3 regions of the Kitasatospora sp. NPDC097691 genome follow, and region 1 is predicted to be linked to each of the others. Evidence: riboswitches for the same ligand, from Rfam matches in the RefSeq annotation. Region 1 holds a riboswitch; each other region holds the start of a gene.
The links. Region 1 has a riboswitch for S-adenosylmethionine ahead of ABTY56_RS22620 (IclR family transcriptional regulator). Riboswitches for the same ligand answer to the same signal wherever they lie in the genome.

Region 1 (5,592 bases):
CGCCAGGCCGGCTACTACTGCACCTACCAGGGCAAGTGGCACCTGTCGAACGCCTACGTCACCCCGCAGAACCCCGGACCGACCACCGACGCCCTGGAGCCGTACGGGTTCAGCGAGTTCAACGACTGGGGCGACATCGACGGCGGCGTCTGGGCCGGGCTCAAGATCGACCCCGTGATCGCCGGCCAGGCCGTCAAGTGGCTGCGCAACCGCGCCCCGGCGGTGGCGGACGACCAGCCCTGGTTCATGGCCGTCAACTTCGTGAACCCGCACGACATCATGAGCTTCGACTACGGCGGGAAGCCCCAGGTGCGGCTGCCCTTCGGCCTCGCGCACGCCGTGCTGGCGCGCGGCGCCGCCGACGTCCCGCTCTACCGCCGCCGGTGGGACTTCGACCTGCCCGCCAGCCTGCACGACGACCTGTCCGGCGCGGCGCCGGCGGTGGCGGAGTTCGCGCGCATGCTCGACACGGTGTTCGGCCCGGTGGCCGACGACCGGCACTGGTACGACGGCCTGAACTTCTACCTCAACGCCATCCGGGACGTCGACCGCAGCATCGACCTCGTGCTCGACGCGTTGGAGGCCTCCGGACAGGCCGACCGGACCGTGGTCGTCTTCACCTCCGACCACGGGGAGATGGCGGGATCCCACGGCCTGCGCCAGAAGGGGAACCTGCTCTACGACGAGAACTTCCACGTCCCGTTCGTGCTGTGCCACCCGGACGCGCCCGGCGGCGGCCGCACCGACGCGCTCGCCTCCGCGGTCGACATCGCGCCCACCCTGCTGGAGTTCGCGGGCGTGGACCGGACGGCGACCAGCACCCGCTTCCACGCCCTGCACGGCCACTCCCTGGCACCGGTGCTGGAGGGCGGGGAGGTCCGCGAGGGCGTGCTCACCGCCGTCGAGTCGATCACCGCCCTGGACGCCGGGTTCTGGTTCGAGTTCGCCGACCCGCAGGCCCAGCAGCGCATCCAGTCGGGGGAACTGCGCCCGGACTGGGACAAGCGCGGCTTCCTGCGCGGTTACCTCGACCGGCGGTACAGCTTCGGTCGGTACTTCTCCCCGCTCAGGCCCAACCGCCCCACCAGCCCCGAGGCGCTGTACGCGCAGAACGACGTGGTGCTCTACGACCGGGTGGAGGACCCCGGCGAGGTGCGCAACCTCGCGGCCGATCCGGCCCACCGCGACCTCGTCGCCGGGTACAGCGCCCGGCTGGAGGAACTCATCACCGCGGAGGTCGGCGCGGATACGCGCGCATGGGTCACCGAACGTCCCCGGCTGCTCGGCTGGCCCACCTGGCACGGCGACACCGACCGGCTCGCGCCCGTCGGCGCCGCGGCCGGCGGGTGACCCGTGGCCGCCCCCGTGGTCCTCACGGACGCGGCGTCACGGTCCGTGACCGCGTCCCGCACCGCCCACGACAGGACGGAGGTCCGGCCCTACCGTGAACGTAGGACCTCTGTTCCCTTCCAGGCGGTCGTCATGCGAGCCGCCGGGCCCCTGCGCCCGGCTGCCCGCCCCTCCCGCCTCCCGCTGCCCGGGCGGCGGTTGCCACCGAAGGAGTCAATGTCATGACCAGCAGTGTTGCCGGGGCCGGCCCCAGCACCTATGCCCCCGAACCCCGCCCCTTCGCGACCGGGTGGACCATCTTCGCCGGGGTCATGATGATCGCCGGCGGCATCATGGCGGTGTTCCAGGGGATCGCCGCGATCACCAAGGACAGCCTGATCGTCGTCACCCGCCACTACGTCTACTCGATGAACACCGCGGGGTGGGGCTGGATCCACGTCGTCATCGGCGTCGTCCTCGTGCTGGCCGGCGTGGCGCTCTTCAACGGCTCGGGCTGGGCCCGTGTCGTCGGTGTCGCCGTCGCCGTGCTCAGCATGATCGCCAACTTCCTGTGGCTGCCCTACTACCCGCTCTGGGCGATCGTCCTGATCGCGGTCGACGCCTTCGTCATCTGGGCGCTGTGCGTAGGCACGACGAAGAAGGCGACCTGACCACCCGACGGGCCGACGGCCCGTAGGAACGCCCCCCCGGGCCGGCCACGACCGCGTGGCCGGCCCGGACCGCGTCCGGACCGCGTCCGGCCGGGGGAGAGGAGGGGGGAGGCTTGGCGGGCGGCCCGGGGCATCTTGTATCGTTCCTCGCGAATCATCCAGAGGGGTGGAGGGACCGGCCCTACGAAGCCCCGGCAACTCCCCGTTCGACCCGGCGTCCGAAGTACGCGCCGTGCCGTCCGGGAGCAGTGCCAACTCCGGCCTGTCGCCACTGTGGCGCGGGAAAGATGAGGAGACACGGTGCTTTCAGTGCTGTCCTTCGCCCGGGCGCTTCCCGCCCCGGCCCTTTCGCGTACCCGTCTCGTGCCCGGCGCAGGCAATCGGCCGACTTCTCCGGCCCGTCCTCGCTGACCACCCCCCCGGCTCCCCGTCCGGGAGCCTCCGTGAGCGAAGCCCACCCGCCGCTCACGGGATTCGAGACGGAGTACCCATCCATGGACAACACGAGCGGCGTCGGCGTGCTCGACAAGGTCACCTCGATCCTCGGCACCCTGGAGGCCGGCCCCGCCACCCTGGCCGGACTCGTCACCGCCACCGGCCTGGCCCGGCCCACCGCCCACCGGCTCGCCGTCGCACTCGAACACCACCGCCTGGTCACCCGGGACATGCAGGGCCGGTTCATCCTCGGCCCCCGGCTCACCGAGCTCTCGGCGGCCGCCGGGGAGGACCGACTGCTGGCCGCGGCCGGCTCCGTCCTCGCCCACCTGCGCGACGTGACGGGCGAGAGCGCCCAGCTCTACCGCCGCCAGGGCGAGATCCGGATCTGCGTGGCCGCCGCCGAGCGGCTCTCCGGCCTGCGCGACACCGTGCCGGTCGGGGTCACCCTCCCGATGAAGGTCGGCTCGGCCGCCCAGGTCCTGCTCGCCTGGGAGGAGCCCGAGCGGCTCCACCGCGGGCTGCAGGGCGCCCGCTTCACGGCCACCGCGCTCAGCGGCGTCCGGCGGCGCGGCTGGGCCCAGTCCATCGGCGAACGCGAACTCGGGGTCGCCTCCGTGTCCGCGCCCGTCCGCGGCCCCTCCAACCGGGTGGTGGCCGCCGTGTCGGTCTCCGGCCCGATCGAGCGGCTCACCCGGCACCCCGGCGCCCACCTCTCCCAGGCCGTCGTCGAGGCGGCCCACCGTCTCACCGAAGCCCTGCGCCACTCCTGACCGGTCCACCGGCCCGCGCTGCCCGCCCCCTGCCCGGGCCGGCGGCGGGCGGCCGTCCGGCAGACCCTGGAGGCACGATCACCCGTCAGGCCGGCCGCCTCAGTCGGCTCGACATCGCCGAGCTCACCGAGCTCAGCCTGCTCCTGCCGCCCCGGCCGCCCCGGCCGCCGCCGGACGGGGCGCGCCGCCGGCTGACGGCCCGATCCGGGGCGCGGCGGGGCCCGCCCGAGGCCCGGCGACGTTTCCTCCGGCAAAGTGCCGCCCAGGTGAACAATCGCGAGCACGTCGTCCGTTCAACAACACGACAGGCGGGCGAGCGGCTCGTGTCCAGGGCCGGCAGATGGGTGAGGTGGGCTCCGATGAGAACCACGGCGGCGGACCGCGATGGTGACAGACTGACGGTCATGACGGGCGGGCGGGACGGGAACGGACAGGGCGGCACCGGGCAGGCCGGGAGCGGGCCGGGCGACGAGGCGACGGCGCGTCGGCTGATCGCCGCCTGGCTGGCCGGTGAGGCCGCCGAACCGGCGCCCGCCCCGGCCACCGGCGCCGAGCGGCCCGCCGGGGCCGTCCCGACCGGGTGGAGCGTCCCCCCGGCCGCCGCCCGGGAGGTCATCGCCGTGGCCCGGCGGATGGCCTTGCACGGACGGCAGGGCCGGGCCTGGCCGGTCCCCGGCGCCGACCACCTGCTGCTGGCCCGCACCCTGGTGGTCGACGAGCACCCCTCGGCCCCGACCTGGTCCGAGCGCGAGCGGGTGGAACTGGCCGGCTGGATCGCCGTCCTGGTGCGGCGTTTCGGCGAGGACGGCGTCCAGCGGCTCACCGCCGTACTCGCGGCCCGGTCCTGAGGCACCGGGGCACCGGGGCAGCGGGTTCGACGGGACCCGACGGGCGCCAACGACCATCGACGCGCGACCCGATCGGGCCGTGGGCGGACGTCGTCGGCGGCTGGGACGGTCTTCCCGTCAGGGCGAGGCACCGGGGCTCACCACCCACCGTCCCCGCGGCTGCCCGCCGATTCCGTTGTACCGGAGCGAAGGACGGAGCCGTGGCCGATGGGCGACTGACGGCAAGGCAGCGCGGTGCGTGGCCTGCGGGGGCCGGGCTCCGACACCGACTGGACTTCATGGACACCTGTCCAGGTATTCTGGACACCTGTCCATGAAGTTCGAACGAAACTCGGGAGCCGACGATGCGCGTGACCGCCGATGTCCTGGTCGCCCTGGTGGCCGTTCTGCACGGGTACTTCCTGGTGCTGGAGATGTTCCTGTGGGAGCGGGGGCCGGGGCGCAAGCTCTCCGGCTTCGACGCCGCGCTCGCCCGCACCACCGCGCCGCTCGCCGCCAACCAGGGGCTCTACAACGGCTTCCTCGCCGCCGGGCTGGTCTGGGGCCTGGCGGCCGGCGGCGAGGTCGGCCGCCAGGCGCAGCTCTTCTTCCTGGTCTGCGTGGTCGTGGCCGGCCTGTACGGCGGCGCCACCGCGAACCGTCGCATCCTGGCCGCCCAGGCGCTGCCCGGGGCGCTCGCGCTCGGCGCCGTGCTGCTCGCCGGATGAGCGCCGCCCAGGATCCCCGGGCGGAGCGCACCCGGGCCAGGCTGCGCCGGGCGCTGCTGGAGGAGTGCGCCGAACGCCCGCTGGCGGAGGTCAACGTGGCCGCGCTGGTGCGCCGGGCCGGAGTCGGCCGGGCCACCTTCTACGTCCACTACGCCGACCTCGACGCGCTCGCGGTGGACGCCTGCGCCGACGTGGTCCGTGCGGCCGTCGACGCCCTGCACGCCTGGCGCGGCGTGCCGGACCCGGCGGTGCCGCCGCCCGCGCTGACCGGGTTCTTCGCCGAACTGGTGCCGCATGCCGCGCTCTACCGGGAGCTGCTGACCCCGGGCGGCGGCGGACCGCTCGGCCTGGTGCTCACCCGCGACCTGCGGGAGCGCAGCCGCAACGAGCGGGCCCTCGCGGGCGCTCCGGAGCCCGACCTGGTGGCCGCCGCGGTGGCCGGCACCTTCACCGGCGTGCTCGGGGACTGGCTGCACGGCCGGATCGACGCCGGCCCGGAGCGGATCGCCCACCAGGTCTGGCGGCTGCTGATCTCCCTCCACCGCACGCCGCAGCTCTGACCGACCGGCGGGCGCCCCGCCGTGGCCTGACGTACAGTTGGGAAACTTTCCTAACGAAAGCCATTGACCCCGGAGCCCCGTGCCCCCGATTCTGTGAGACACCCACCGGCGGGCCGTCGTCGTCCGTACCGGTGGTCCACTCCCGCCTCCCTGACCTGCCGTCACCGCTCCCCCGGAATCGACGAAAGTGAGTTGGCATGCGCAAGACCATCGGAGTCCGTCTCACCGCCCCGCTGCTGGCCGCCGCGCTCGGCCCGGCCGCGCTCCTG
Region 2 (5,592 bases), on a different contig from region 1:
CAGGGCGCAGCCGCGGTCGGAGACGACCGGGACCTCCTTGGCCACCAGGTTCATGCCGTCCCGGATGGGGTTCACCAGGGCGACGTCGGCCAGGCGGTAGGCGGCGAGGGAGCGCGGGAAGTCGTCGTTGACGTGCAGGATCAGGGGCTGCCAGCTCGGGGTGGCGAACTCGCTGGTGATGGCGTCGGCGAGTTCGCGGACCTGCGCCGTGTAGCTGCGGTACTCGGCCAGGTCGGTCCGGGACGGGTAGGCGAACGCGATGTGGACCACCCGGTCGTGCCACTCGGGGCGGGTGCGGAGCAGGTGCCGGTAGGCCAGCAGGCCGCGGACGATGTTCTTGCTCAGCTCGGTGCGGTCGACCCGGACGATGGTGCGGCGGTCGCCGACGGCCTCGCGCAGGGCGGCGAGGCGTTCGTCGACGTCGGGGCGGTGGGAGCGTTCGCGCAGGAAGTCGGCGTCGGCGCCGAGGGCGTGGACGCCGAGGCTGGTGGTGCGGCCGTCGAGGGTGACGGTGAGTGCCTCGTGGTCGACGTCGGCGCCGAGCAGGTCGGCGCAGCAGGCGGCGAAGGCGCGGGCCCAGCGTTCGGTGAGGAAGCCGGCCCGGTCGGCGCCCAGGATGCCGGTGAGGACGGCGCGGGCGACGTCGTCGGGGAGCATCCGGAAGTACTCGGGCGGGGCCCAGGGGGTGTGCGAGAAGTGGCCGATCCGCAGGTCGGGGCGGGCGGCTCGGAGCAGGGCCGGGGCCAGGGACAGGTGGTAGTCCTGGACGAGGACGGCGGCGTTCGGGGCGGCTTCGGCGGCCAGCGCCTCGGCGAAGGCGGCGTTGTAGGCCCGGTAGGCGGCCCATTCGGTGCGGAAGTCGGCGTCGAAGGCGGGCGCGGTGGGGGTCGCGTAGAGCAGGTGGTGGACGAACCAGAGGGTGGAGTTGGCGACGCCGTTGTAGGCGCGGGCGAAGGTCTCGGGGTCGATGTCCAGCATGCGGACGGCCTGCCCGCCGACGTCGTGGCCGGCCAGGTCGAGGCGGCCGTCGGGGGCTTCCGCGGCGGCTCTGCGGTCCGCGGCGCCGAGGGCCGCGCAGACCCAGACGGCGTTCGGGTCGTCGATGGCGGAGAGGCCGGAGACCAGACCCCCGCCACCGCGCCGCAGGGTCAGCGTGCCGTCGTCGGCGGTGCTGAACGACACCGGTCCCCGGTTGGAGGCCACCAGGACGGGGGCGGTGCCGGTCGCACTCGAACGTTCGGTCGTGAGATCGCCCATGGTTGGCATGTTGCCGGGGGCCCGGGGTGGCAAACCCGTCAGTGCCGGGTGGCGTATTCGGGGATCGTGTGCATCGGGGGGCGTTCCAGGGCGGTCACCGGGTGGGTGTGGGCGAGGAAGGCGCGGGTCTCCGGGTCGCGGGCGAACTGGGTGAGTTCCGGGCGGACCAGGTCGGCGGAGGCCTTGAGCCGGTGGGCGCGGTCGAGGCGTTCGAGCGCGGTGCGGTAGATGGTGGCGGCCATCCGGCCGAGGGCCTGGCCGTCCTGGTGGCGGTGGTGCCGGACGCCGACGTCCACCTGGGCCAGGGCGTCCAGGCCGACCAGCTCCAACGCGTCCACCAGCAGGCCGAGTTCGACGCCGTAGCCGGTCGGGAAGGGCAGTCGTTCGAGCAGTGAGCGGCGGGCCGCGTACTCGCCGCCGAGGGGCTGGACGAAGCCGGCGAGTTCCGGCCAGTGGAGGTTGAGGAGGGGGCGGGCGACGAGTTCGGTGACCCGGCCGCCGCCGGCCGGGAGGACGGCGGCGCGGTCCCCCGCGGCGGAACCGCTCAGTGCCACTTCGAGGGGGCGGTCGTACATGGCCTTGACCAGCTGGATGGACTCGTCGGTCAGCAGCGGGCCGACGATGCCGGAGACGAAGGCCGGGTCGAAGGCGCGCAGGTCGGCGTCCACGAAGCAGACGATGTCGCCGCGGGTGACCAGCAGCGAGCGCCAGAGCACCTCGCCCTTGCCGGGGGCGGCGGGCAACCGGGGCAGGATGGCGTCGCGGTGCTCCACCCGGGCGCCGGCCTCGGCGGCGACGGCGGCGGTGGCGTCGGTGGAGCCGGAGTCGACCACGACGAGTTCGTCGACGAGCGGGAGGCGTTCCATCAGCTCGCGGCGGACGGTGCGGACGATGTCGCCGACGGTGGCCTCCTCGTCCAGGGCGGGGAGGACGACGCTGATCGTGCGGCCGGTCCGTTCCTTGGCCGCGAGGAGGGTGTCGACCGGCCGGTCGGCCGCGCTCCAGGAGCGGCGGCGTAGCCAGGACGCCGCCTGCGGGAGGAGCTCGGGAGTCGGTTCGGCGGGCACGGAAGTCTCCTCGGCGGGTCGGTGGGACGCGTCATCTCGCGTGGCGGACGGTCCCGTTCAGGATTGACGCCTTCGGATACAGTCTTCGTACAGCGGTCGGACCTTTGCACGCCGGGGTCGCCGTTGAGCACCACCACAATTTCACAAGCTCATCCAGAGGGACTGAGGGAACGGCCCGTTGACGTCCCGGCAACCTTCTCGCTCGGCTGTCGTCGACAGGCCCCGGCGGGACAGGTGCCAATTCCGGCCTGTGGCGCGACCGCGCTGCGGGGAAGATGAGGAGAGAGGCCTCGCCATCATGGCTATCGACACCGTCGCACCGGTTTCCGTGGACCTCGGCCCCGCCGCCGCCCTGTCCTGTCGGGAGTGCGGCACCCGCTTCCCGCTCGGTCCCAGCTTCGCGTGCCTGGAGTGCTTCGGCCCGCTGGAGATCGCCTACGAGTTCGGCAGCGAGGGCGCCGAGGAGCTGCGCAAGCGGATCGAGGCCGGCCCGGCGTCCATCTGGCGATACGCGCCGCTGCTTCCGGTGCCGGCCGACGTGGCGTCCAAGCCCAACCTGAACCCGGGCTGGACCCCGCTGGTGAAGGCGGACAACCTGGGCCGGGAGCTCGGCTTCACCGCCCGGCTGCACATCAAGGACGACTCCGGGAACCCGACGCACTCCTTCAAGGACCGCGTGGTGGCCTGCGCCATCGAGGCGGCGCGGGCGTTCGGCTACACGACGCTGTCCTGCTCCTCCACCGGCAACCTGGCCGGTGCGGTGGGCGCGGCGGCCGCCCGGGCCGGGTTCCGGTCCTGCGTGTTCATCCCGCACGACCTGGAGCAGGGCAAGGTCGTCATGGCCGGGGTGTACGGCGGCGAGCTGGTCGGCATCGAGGGCAACTACGACGACGTGAACCGCTTCTGCTCGGAGCTGATCGGCGACCCGGCCGGCGAGGGCTGGGGCTTCGTCAACGTCAACCTGCGGCCGTACTACGGCGAGGGCTCCAAGACGCTGGCGTACGAGATCTGCGAGCAGCTCGGCTGGCGGCTGCCGGAGCAGATCGTGATCCCGATCGCCTCGGGCTCCCAGCTGACGAAGATCGACAAGGGGCTGCAGGAGCTGATCAAGCTCGGCCTGGTCGAGGACCGGCCGTACCGGATCTTCGGCGCCCAGGCCGAGGGCTGCTCGCCGGTGTCGGCCGCCTTCAAGGCCGGCCGGGACGTGATCAAGCCGGTCAAGCCGGACACCATCGCCAAGTCGCTGGCGATCGGCAACCCGGCCGACGGCCCGTACGTGCTGGACATCGCCCGCCGCACGGGCGGCGCGGTGGAGGACGTCACGGACGCCGAGGTCGTCGCGGCGATCCGGCTGCTGGCGCGGACCGAGGGCATCTTCGCCGAGACCGCGGGCGGGGTGACCGTGGGCGTGCTGAAGAAGCTGGTCGAGACCGGGCAGCTGGACCCGGCCAAGGAGACCGTCGCGATCAACACCGGCGACGGCCTGAAGACCCTGGACGCCGTCTCCGACGCCGGGATGAGCGCCGTCATCCGCCCGACGCTGGACTCGTTCCGCGCCGCCGGCCTCGCGTCCGCCTGAGCCACCGGCCTCGAACCGGTCGCCGCCGGCCTCGAACCACTGCCCCACCAGGCCCCACCCCCGCAAGGAGAGCCATGAGCGCCAACGTCCGCATCCCCACCATCCTGCGCACCTACACCGGCGGCGCGGCCGAGGTGACCGCCGAGGGCGCCACCCTGGCCGAGGTCATCGCCGACCTGGAGAAGAACCACGCGGGCATCTCCGCCCGCATCCTGGACGACACCGGCAAGCTGCGCCGTTTCGTCAACGTCTACGTGAACGACGACGACGTGCGCTTCGCCGAGGGCCTGGCGACCGAGATCAAGGACGGCGCCGGCGTCTCGATCATTCCGGCGGTGGCCGGCGGCTGCTGAGCCGTTCCGCCCGCCTTTCGGCCGCCCGTACGTACGGAATTCCGCTCTCCGTATGTACGGGCGGCCGGTTGCATTCCGGCGGGAATATTTCCGAGTCGAGTCGGAGTAGAGTGTCGCTCGGTTGGGAACAGGGGTTCCCTCTCGGCCATCCGCGGTGTTCCGCCGGCGGGCGTCCGGCCGGTGGGTCCGGCCCGTGAAACATGTCAGGCCGATGTCAGAATTACCGTGGGGATTTGGGTAATTCGTCCGCTATGCCCCGCGTGGAATGCCGAGATTTTTCCGATTCGGCCCGTCCTGTCCCTTGATATCGAGGCGGAATTACCGGCGGTTGACCCTGTTGCAGAGGGCTTCGGTCCGGATACATTCAGCGGCGGTCGGCGCAATCACCCGCTCACCGGAGGCCGTTGGGCGTTCCGTGCGGAGGGTTGCGGCGTGCACGGCTGCGCCCAGGGGGGGTCCCCGGGCGGGCCGTCAACCAACCCGGGCCCGCGACCTGCGGGCGCGTGAAGGGCCAGCACAGCACTAGGGGAGTTCGGAATGGCTCAGGGCACCGTCAAGTGGTTCAACGCGGAGAAGGGCTACGGCTTTATCGCGGTCGACGGTGGTGCGGACGTCTTCGTCCACTACAGCGCGATCCAGATGGACGGCTACCGCACCCTTGAGGAGGGCCAGCGGGTCGAGTTCGAGATTTCCCAGGGACAGAAGGGCCCGCAGGCGGACATGGTTCGCGCGGCGGTCTGACCCCTTCCGACTCCAGGAGCTCGGCGCGGCCCACGGCTGGTGACCGCTCGCTTCTCGACGGGCCCGTACGACACGCGTCGTGCGGGCCCGTCGCCGTTCCCGGGCGGCCCCAGCGGCGGCTCGCGGGTTGGCGATTGGGCTTGCACTCGACCACCCGGAGTGCTAATCATTGGCGTTAGCACTCACAGCGTGAGAGTGACAGCGGACCGGGTCGGTGAGGCCCCCGGGAGCGGTAGGGGAAAAGACCCCCGCACACCAGGGCCGTCCGTCGCGGGCACCCCTTGGTCCGAGCAGTCGACCGTGTCCCGGAGGACCACTTCTGATGGCCAAGATCATCGCCTTTGATGAGGAAGCTCGCCGCGGCCTTGAGCGTGGCATGAACCAGCTCGCCGACGCAGTGAAGGTCACGCTCGGCCCCAAGGGCCGCAACGTCGTGCTGGAGAAGAAGTGGGGCGCCCCCACGATCACCAACGACGGTGTCTCCATCGCCAAGGAGATCGAGCTCGAGGACCCGTACGAGAAGATCGGCGCGGAGCTCGTCAAGGAGGTCGCCAAGAAGACGGACGACGTCGCGGGTGACGGCACCACCACCGCC
Region 3 (5,592 bases), on a different contig from region 1:
AGAACGCCACGTTGAGGGCGTGGGCCTTCTCGGTCCAGAACTCGGCTCCCTTCACGGAGCGGAGCGTGAAGTACATCGCGAAGAGGGCCGCGAAGAACATCAACTCGGAACTGAGCCAGACGATCGTTCCGACGCTGACCATGTTCGGCCGGTTGACCGATCCGTGCGCGTGCCCGGTTTCTACTGCTGTTGCTGTCGCCACGACGGACATTATGTCGGTCCCTTATTCCGTCTTCACGCCGGGGGGTGTCCCTCGGAGTGTCCGGTGCGTGCGGTATGCCCGCTTGGGGGTCGACATGGTGGCCGGACGGGGGCTGAGCAGCGGCGTGTCCCTTTTCTGACGGTTCCTCGGAGCACTCTACGACCCCGTTGCCCGGCGCGTCGCTGCACGGTCGGAGCAGCCGCGGGAGGTAGGGGAGTGGGCCCGGGGTCGGCCGTACGGGTGGACCGGGCGGGTCCGGGTGACGGGCCGTCCTCCAGGAGGGTGAGACCAGGGCGCGGCGGCTTGAGGAGGAACGTGCGCGAGGGGCACTCGGCGGAGGGTGATCGGGAGTAGCATCCGGATCAGGCGAACGTGGTCCGGATCACACTTGAGGGAGCAGGGTCCATGGCGTACACGACCGATGAGACGCTCACCGTCCTCGTCTACAGCGACGACCGCAACACCCGCGAGCAGGTGCTGACGGCGCTCGGCCGTCGGCCCGCCGAGGATCTTCCGGAGCTGTCCTACCTGGAGTGCGCGACCACCCCGGCGGTGCTCAAGGCGCTGGAGAAGGGCGGCGTGGACCTCTGCGTGCTGGACGGCGAGGCGGTCCCGGCCGGCGGGCTGGGGCTCGGGCGCCAGCTGAAGGACGAGATCTACGGCTGCCCGCCGGTGCTGGTGCTGATCGGCCGGCCGCAGGACTCCTGGCTCGCCGCCTGGAGCCGGGCCGACGCCGCGATCTCCCACCCGGTGGACCCGGTGGCGCTGGCCGAGGCGGTCGCCACCCTGCTGCGGGCGCGGGTGGCCAAGCGGGCACCGGCGGCCCGCTGAGCGGCGGCGTCTCAGTACTAGAGAAGACGGGGCCATGGGGGCCCCGCCGGTCGATAGGCTGGCTCCATCCGTACGGACGCCCCCCGGAGCGGGGGGACAGACGACAGCTGGAGTCAGCCATGGTGAACGTGAACCCTGCGAACGGCGGTAGCGACCCCGCGCAGGTGGTCCGCTCCTGGCCGGATCTCCTGACGGCGCTGTTGAAGGGGGAGGACCTCGACCGCTCCTCCACCGCGTGGGCGATGGACCGGATCATGAGCGGCGAGGCCTCCCCCGCCCAGGTGGCCGGCTTCATGATCGCGCTGCGGTTCAAGGGCGAGACGGTCGACGAGGTCACCGGCCTGGTGGACGCGATGTACGCGCACGCCGAGCCGCTGGACATCGCCGGCCCGGCGGTGGACATCGTCGGCACCGGCGGCGACCGGGCGAAGACCGTCAACATCTCCACGATGTCGGCGATCGTCGCGGCGGCGGCCGGTGCCAAGGTGGTGAAGCACGGCAACCGTGCCGCCTCCTCCTCCAGCGGGTCCTCGGACGTGCTGGAGAAGCTCGGGGTGGCGCTGGACCTCTCCGCCCGGCGGGTCGCCGAGGTGGCCGAGGAGGTCGGGCTCACCTTCTGTTTCGCGGCGAAGTTCCACCCCTCGATGCGGCACGCCGCCACCGCCCGGCGCGACCTCGGGGTGCCGACCGCCTTCAACATCCTCGGCCCGCTGACCAACCCGGCCAAGGTCACCTCCCACGCCATCGGCTGCTTCGACACCCGGCTGGCCGGGCTGATCGCCGGGGTGCTCGCCCGGCGCGGCTCGACGGCGCTGGTCTTCCGCGGCGACGACGGGCTGGACGAGCTGACCATCACCACCACCTCGCGGGTGTGGGTGGTGCGCGACGGGGTGGTCACCGAGACCTCCTTCGACCCGCGGGAGGTCGGCATCGAGCTGGTCGGCATCGAGTCGCTGCGCGGCGGGGACCCGGCGTACAACGCGGAGGTTGCGCGCCGTCTGCTGGCGGGGGAGCGCGGGCCGGTGCGGGACGCCGTCCTGCTGAACACGGCGGCGGCGCTGGTCGCGCTCGACCTGGGCGACGCGCCGCTGGTGGAGCAGCTCGCGGCGGGCATGGCGCGGGCGGCGGAGGCCATCGACTCGGGCACCGCGCAGGAGCTGCTGCGGCGTTGGTCGGAGGCCACCAGCCGTAGCTGAAGCGGTAGTCGGGAGCCCGTGCCGGAACGACCGGCGCGGGCTTCTCGGCTGTCCGGATGGTGGATGCCCGTTTGACCACCCGCCGGACCCGACCCTAGAGTCGGCGCCAGGTCATGAGTGACAGCGTCAAGCCCCAGCTTGCTGTCCGGCAACCCTCCGTCCGTGGCGGGGTGCCCTGGGTGAGGACCGGGTCGCCACGGCAAACCGTCCGTGCGACAAGCGCGGACACCCGACGAGTGGCACTCCCGGGGTCCCAGGCCCTTGAAGGAGTGCATCCTCATGTCCCTTTCGACCGAAATCTGCTCCCCGCTCGCCGTGCTCGGCTCCGACGTCCGGGTCCCGCTCGCCAGCGGTGAGAAGGTCGGCTACGCGGCGCTCGACTACGCGGCCAGCGCGCCGGCGCTGCAGCGGGTGTGGGACGACGTCGCCGCCTACGCGCCGTACTACGGCAGCGTGCACCGCGGTGCCGGGTATCTCTCGCAGCTGTCCACCGACCTCTTCGAGCAGAGCCGCCGCACCGTCGCCGAGTTCCTCGACCTGCGCGAGGGCGACCAGGTGGTCTTCACCCGGGCCACCACCGACTCGCTCAACCTGCTGGCCGCCGCCGTGCCGGCCGGCACCCGGGTGTTCGCCTTCGAGACCGAGCACCACGCCTCGCTGCTGCCCTGGGCGCACGCCGGACTGGACGTGACCTACCTGCGCGCGCCGCGCTCCCGGGCCGAGGCCGTGGCCGCCCTGGACACCGCGCTCGCCGAGGCGCCAGAGGGCCCCAAGCTGCTCTGCGTCACCGGCGCCTCCAACGTGACCGGCGAGCTCTGGCCGGTCGCCGAGCTGACCGGGACGGCGCACCGGCACGGCGCCCGGGTGGTGCTGGACGCCGCCCAGCTGGCCCCGCACCACCGGGTCTCGGTGCGCGAGCTGGACGTCGACTGGATCGCCTTCTCCGGCCACAAGCTCTACGCGCCGTTCGGCGCCGGGGTGCTGGCCGGCCGGGCGGACTGGCTGGACGCGGCCGAGCCGTACCTGGCCGGCGGCGGGGCGACCCGGACGGTGGCCCGGGAGGCGGACGGCTCGGTGGCCGTGCAGTGGCAGACCGGACCGGCCCGGCACGAGGCCGGCTCGCCGAACGTCATCGGCGCCTACGCGATCGCCTCGGCCTGCCGTGCGCTGGGCGAGGCCGGCTTCGACGCGCTGGAGGCCCGCGAGCGGCAGTTGGTCGACCGGCTCACCGCGGGGCTGGCGGAGGTTCCGCAGGTCAAGGTGCTGAACCTGTTCGGCGCCGGCTCGGCCCGGGTGGGCGTGCTGTCCTTCGTCGTCCGGGGCTGGAACAGCTCGCACTTCTCGGCCGCGCTGTCCGCCGAGTACGGCATCGGGGTCCGCGACGGCCTCTTCTGCGCCCACCCGCTGGTGCGCACCCTGCTGGACGACGAGGCCACCGCCGTCGAGTCCAGCTGTGGCGCTCCGGACCCCTCGCTGCCGGGCGAGCGCAGCCTGAACGCGATCCGGGTCAGCTTCGGCGCCGGGACTCCGGACGAGCACATCGACCGCTTCCTCGCCGCCGTCCGCGAGCTGGTCACGGACGGCGCGGCGTGGAACTACCGCAACGAGGGCGGGCGTTGCGTCGTGGACACGCGTCGGGAGGGCTGAGCGCGGGCGCTCCGCTACTCGTCCAGGCCGAGGGCGAAGGCGGCTTCCAGATCGTGCTGGGAGTAGGTGCGGAAGGCGATCTGGGTCTCGGTGTGGGCCACCCCCGGGACCTTGTTGAGCCGGCCGGGGATGACCTCGGCCAGGTCGTCGTGGCGGCGGACCCGGACCATCGCCACCAGGTCGTACCCGCCCGTCACCGAGTAGACCTCGCTGACGCCCTCGATGGCGGCGATGGCTTCGGCGATCTCCGGGATGCGGTCGACACTGGTCTTGATCAGGACGATGGCGGTGATCACTGTTCGGGCTCCTTTGTGGGGTGCCGCCAGCGTATCGGGCGTCAGCCGGGCCGTCGCGGGGGGTTGCGGGCCAGGGTGCAGGCGTAGAGGAAGCCGGCCGAGAAGCCGATCACGTGGACCAGGTAGGCCACCCCGGGGCCCGCCGAGTGCACCGACCACCACTGCAGCGCGAACCAGAGGCCGAGCACCAGCCAGGCCGGGAAGCGCAGCGGCAGGAAGAACAGCAGCGGGACGAGGGTGGTCACCCGGGCGCGCGGGTGGAAGCGCAGGTAGGCGCCCAGGACGGCGGAGATCGCACCGGAGGCTCCGATGAGCACCCGGGTGCAGTCCGGCGAGTGCGCCTCGGCGAGCGCGAAGCCGTACGTGGCCAGGCTGCCGGCGGCGAGGTAGAAGACGGCGTACCGGGCCCGGCCCAGCCGCCGCTCGACGGTGGGGCCGAAGACGTGGAGGAAGAGCAGGTTGCCCAGCAGGTGCAGCCAGCCGGCGTGCAGGAAGAGGCCGGTGAGGGCGGACAGGGCCGGGTGCTTGCCCGGGGTCGGGGCGGCCGGGCAGCCGGGAACCGGGTCGGGGGCCTCGGTCAACTGTTCGGCGGTGAGCGGCCGTCCGGTCAGCAGTTCGGCCGGAACGGCGCCCCAGCGCTGCTCGTACCGCTGCTCCGCGCAGACCCGGGTCCGGCCGGTGCCGTACAGCGGATTGAGCCCGGCGGCCGGGCCGAGGAGGAAGACCAGGGTGTTGACGGCGATCAGCGCATACGTGACCGCCGGGGCGGCCACCTCCGGCCGGCCGCCCCGCGCGGCGGTGTGGTCGGGGGCCGCGAGCGCCATGCGGCCAAGCATCCCTCCGGGCGCCGCAGGTGACACGGCGGTTTACGGCAGGTGGACTAGCCCCGCTATTCCGCTGACCGGTGGTCGCGACGGTTGCCCCAGGCAATAGGCTTGGGGCGGGCATTCCCGCCTCCCGCCGCCGACGCCGGGGCTCCGGGGGGAGCGCCTGGCCCACGCAGGGACCACCCGAGAGGACCCCCCGATGACCGTCCCCGCCCTGACCGCCGAGACGCGCTGGCGCTGCACGCTGTGTGGCAATCTCACCCGGTTCGACGTGACCCGCACCGCGCGGGTGACCGAGTTCCTGCACTTCGACCTGGCCGGAGACTCCAAGGTCGAGGAGACCGAGGTGCTGAGCGAGACCGTCGAGTCGGTGCGCTGCCGCTGGTGCAACGCCGTCGACCAGGTCGAGCTGGTGGCCCGTCCGGGCGCCGAGGGCGCGGAGGCCCCGGCCGAGCAGGGCTGATCCTCGCCGGTGCGGCGGGCGGTGCGCGGCGCGCCCGTCCGCCACGCCGGACAATGCAGAACAAGAACAAGACGCACGGAGCGTGACGACGGGGGGTCGCGGCCGTACCCCGCCGGAAAACAGGATCGGA

Region 2: another riboswitch for S-adenosylmethionine. It lies ahead of thrC (threonine synthase); the one in region 1 lies ahead of ABTY56_RS22620 (IclR family transcriptional regulator).
Region 3: another riboswitch for S-adenosylmethionine. It lies ahead of ABTY56_RS13705 (aminotransferase class V-fold PLP-dependent enzyme); the one in region 1 lies ahead of ABTY56_RS22620 (IclR family transcriptional regulator).

What each region holds. Positions count from the first base shown of each region.
Region 1 is NZ_JBEORY010000032.1:55,777-61,368, forward strand. Features, by position in the region: gene ABTY56_RS22610 (sulfatase family protein) at 1-1,350, shown strand, start outside; gene ABTY56_RS22615 (DUF7144 family membrane protein) at 1,572-2,000, shown strand; SAM riboswitch class I at 2,152-2,294, shown strand; gene ABTY56_RS22620 (IclR family transcriptional regulator) at 2,495-3,208, shown strand; gene ABTY56_RS22625 (hypothetical protein) at 3,613-4,056, shown strand; gene ABTY56_RS22630 (DUF1304 domain-containing protein) at 4,401-4,763, shown strand; gene ABTY56_RS22635 (TetR family transcriptional regulator) at 4,760-5,323, shown strand; gene ABTY56_RS22640 (chitinase) at 5,521-5,592, shown strand, end outside.
Region 2 is NZ_JBEORY010000023.1:104,039-109,630, reverse strand. Features, by position in the region: gene ABTY56_RS18725 (alpha,alpha-trehalose-phosphate synthase (UDP-forming)) at 1-1,257, opposite strand, end outside; gene ABTY56_RS18720 (glucosyl-3-phosphoglycerate synthase) at 1,296-2,324, opposite strand; SAM riboswitch class I at 2,471-2,606, shown strand; gene thrC (threonine synthase) at 2,623-3,903, shown strand; gene ABTY56_RS18710 (MoaD/ThiS family protein) at 3,978-4,256, shown strand; gene ABTY56_RS18705 (cold-shock protein) at 4,794-4,997, shown strand; gene groL (chaperonin GroEL) at 5,320-5,592, shown strand, end outside.
Region 3 is NZ_JBEORY010000015.1:65,161-70,752, forward strand. Features, by position in the region: gene ctaE (aa3-type cytochrome oxidase subunit III) at 1-211, opposite strand, end outside; gene ABTY56_RS13695 (response regulator) at 608-1,033, shown strand; gene trpD (anthranilate phosphoribosyltransferase) at 1,156-2,229, shown strand; SAM riboswitch class IV at 2,339-2,457, shown strand; gene ABTY56_RS13705 (aminotransferase class V-fold PLP-dependent enzyme) at 2,509-3,876, shown strand; gene ABTY56_RS13710 (Lrp/AsnC ligand binding domain-containing protein) at 3,891-4,172, opposite strand; gene ABTY56_RS13715 (rhomboid family intramembrane serine protease) at 4,214-4,996, opposite strand; gene ABTY56_RS13720 (hypothetical protein) at 5,199-5,462, shown strand.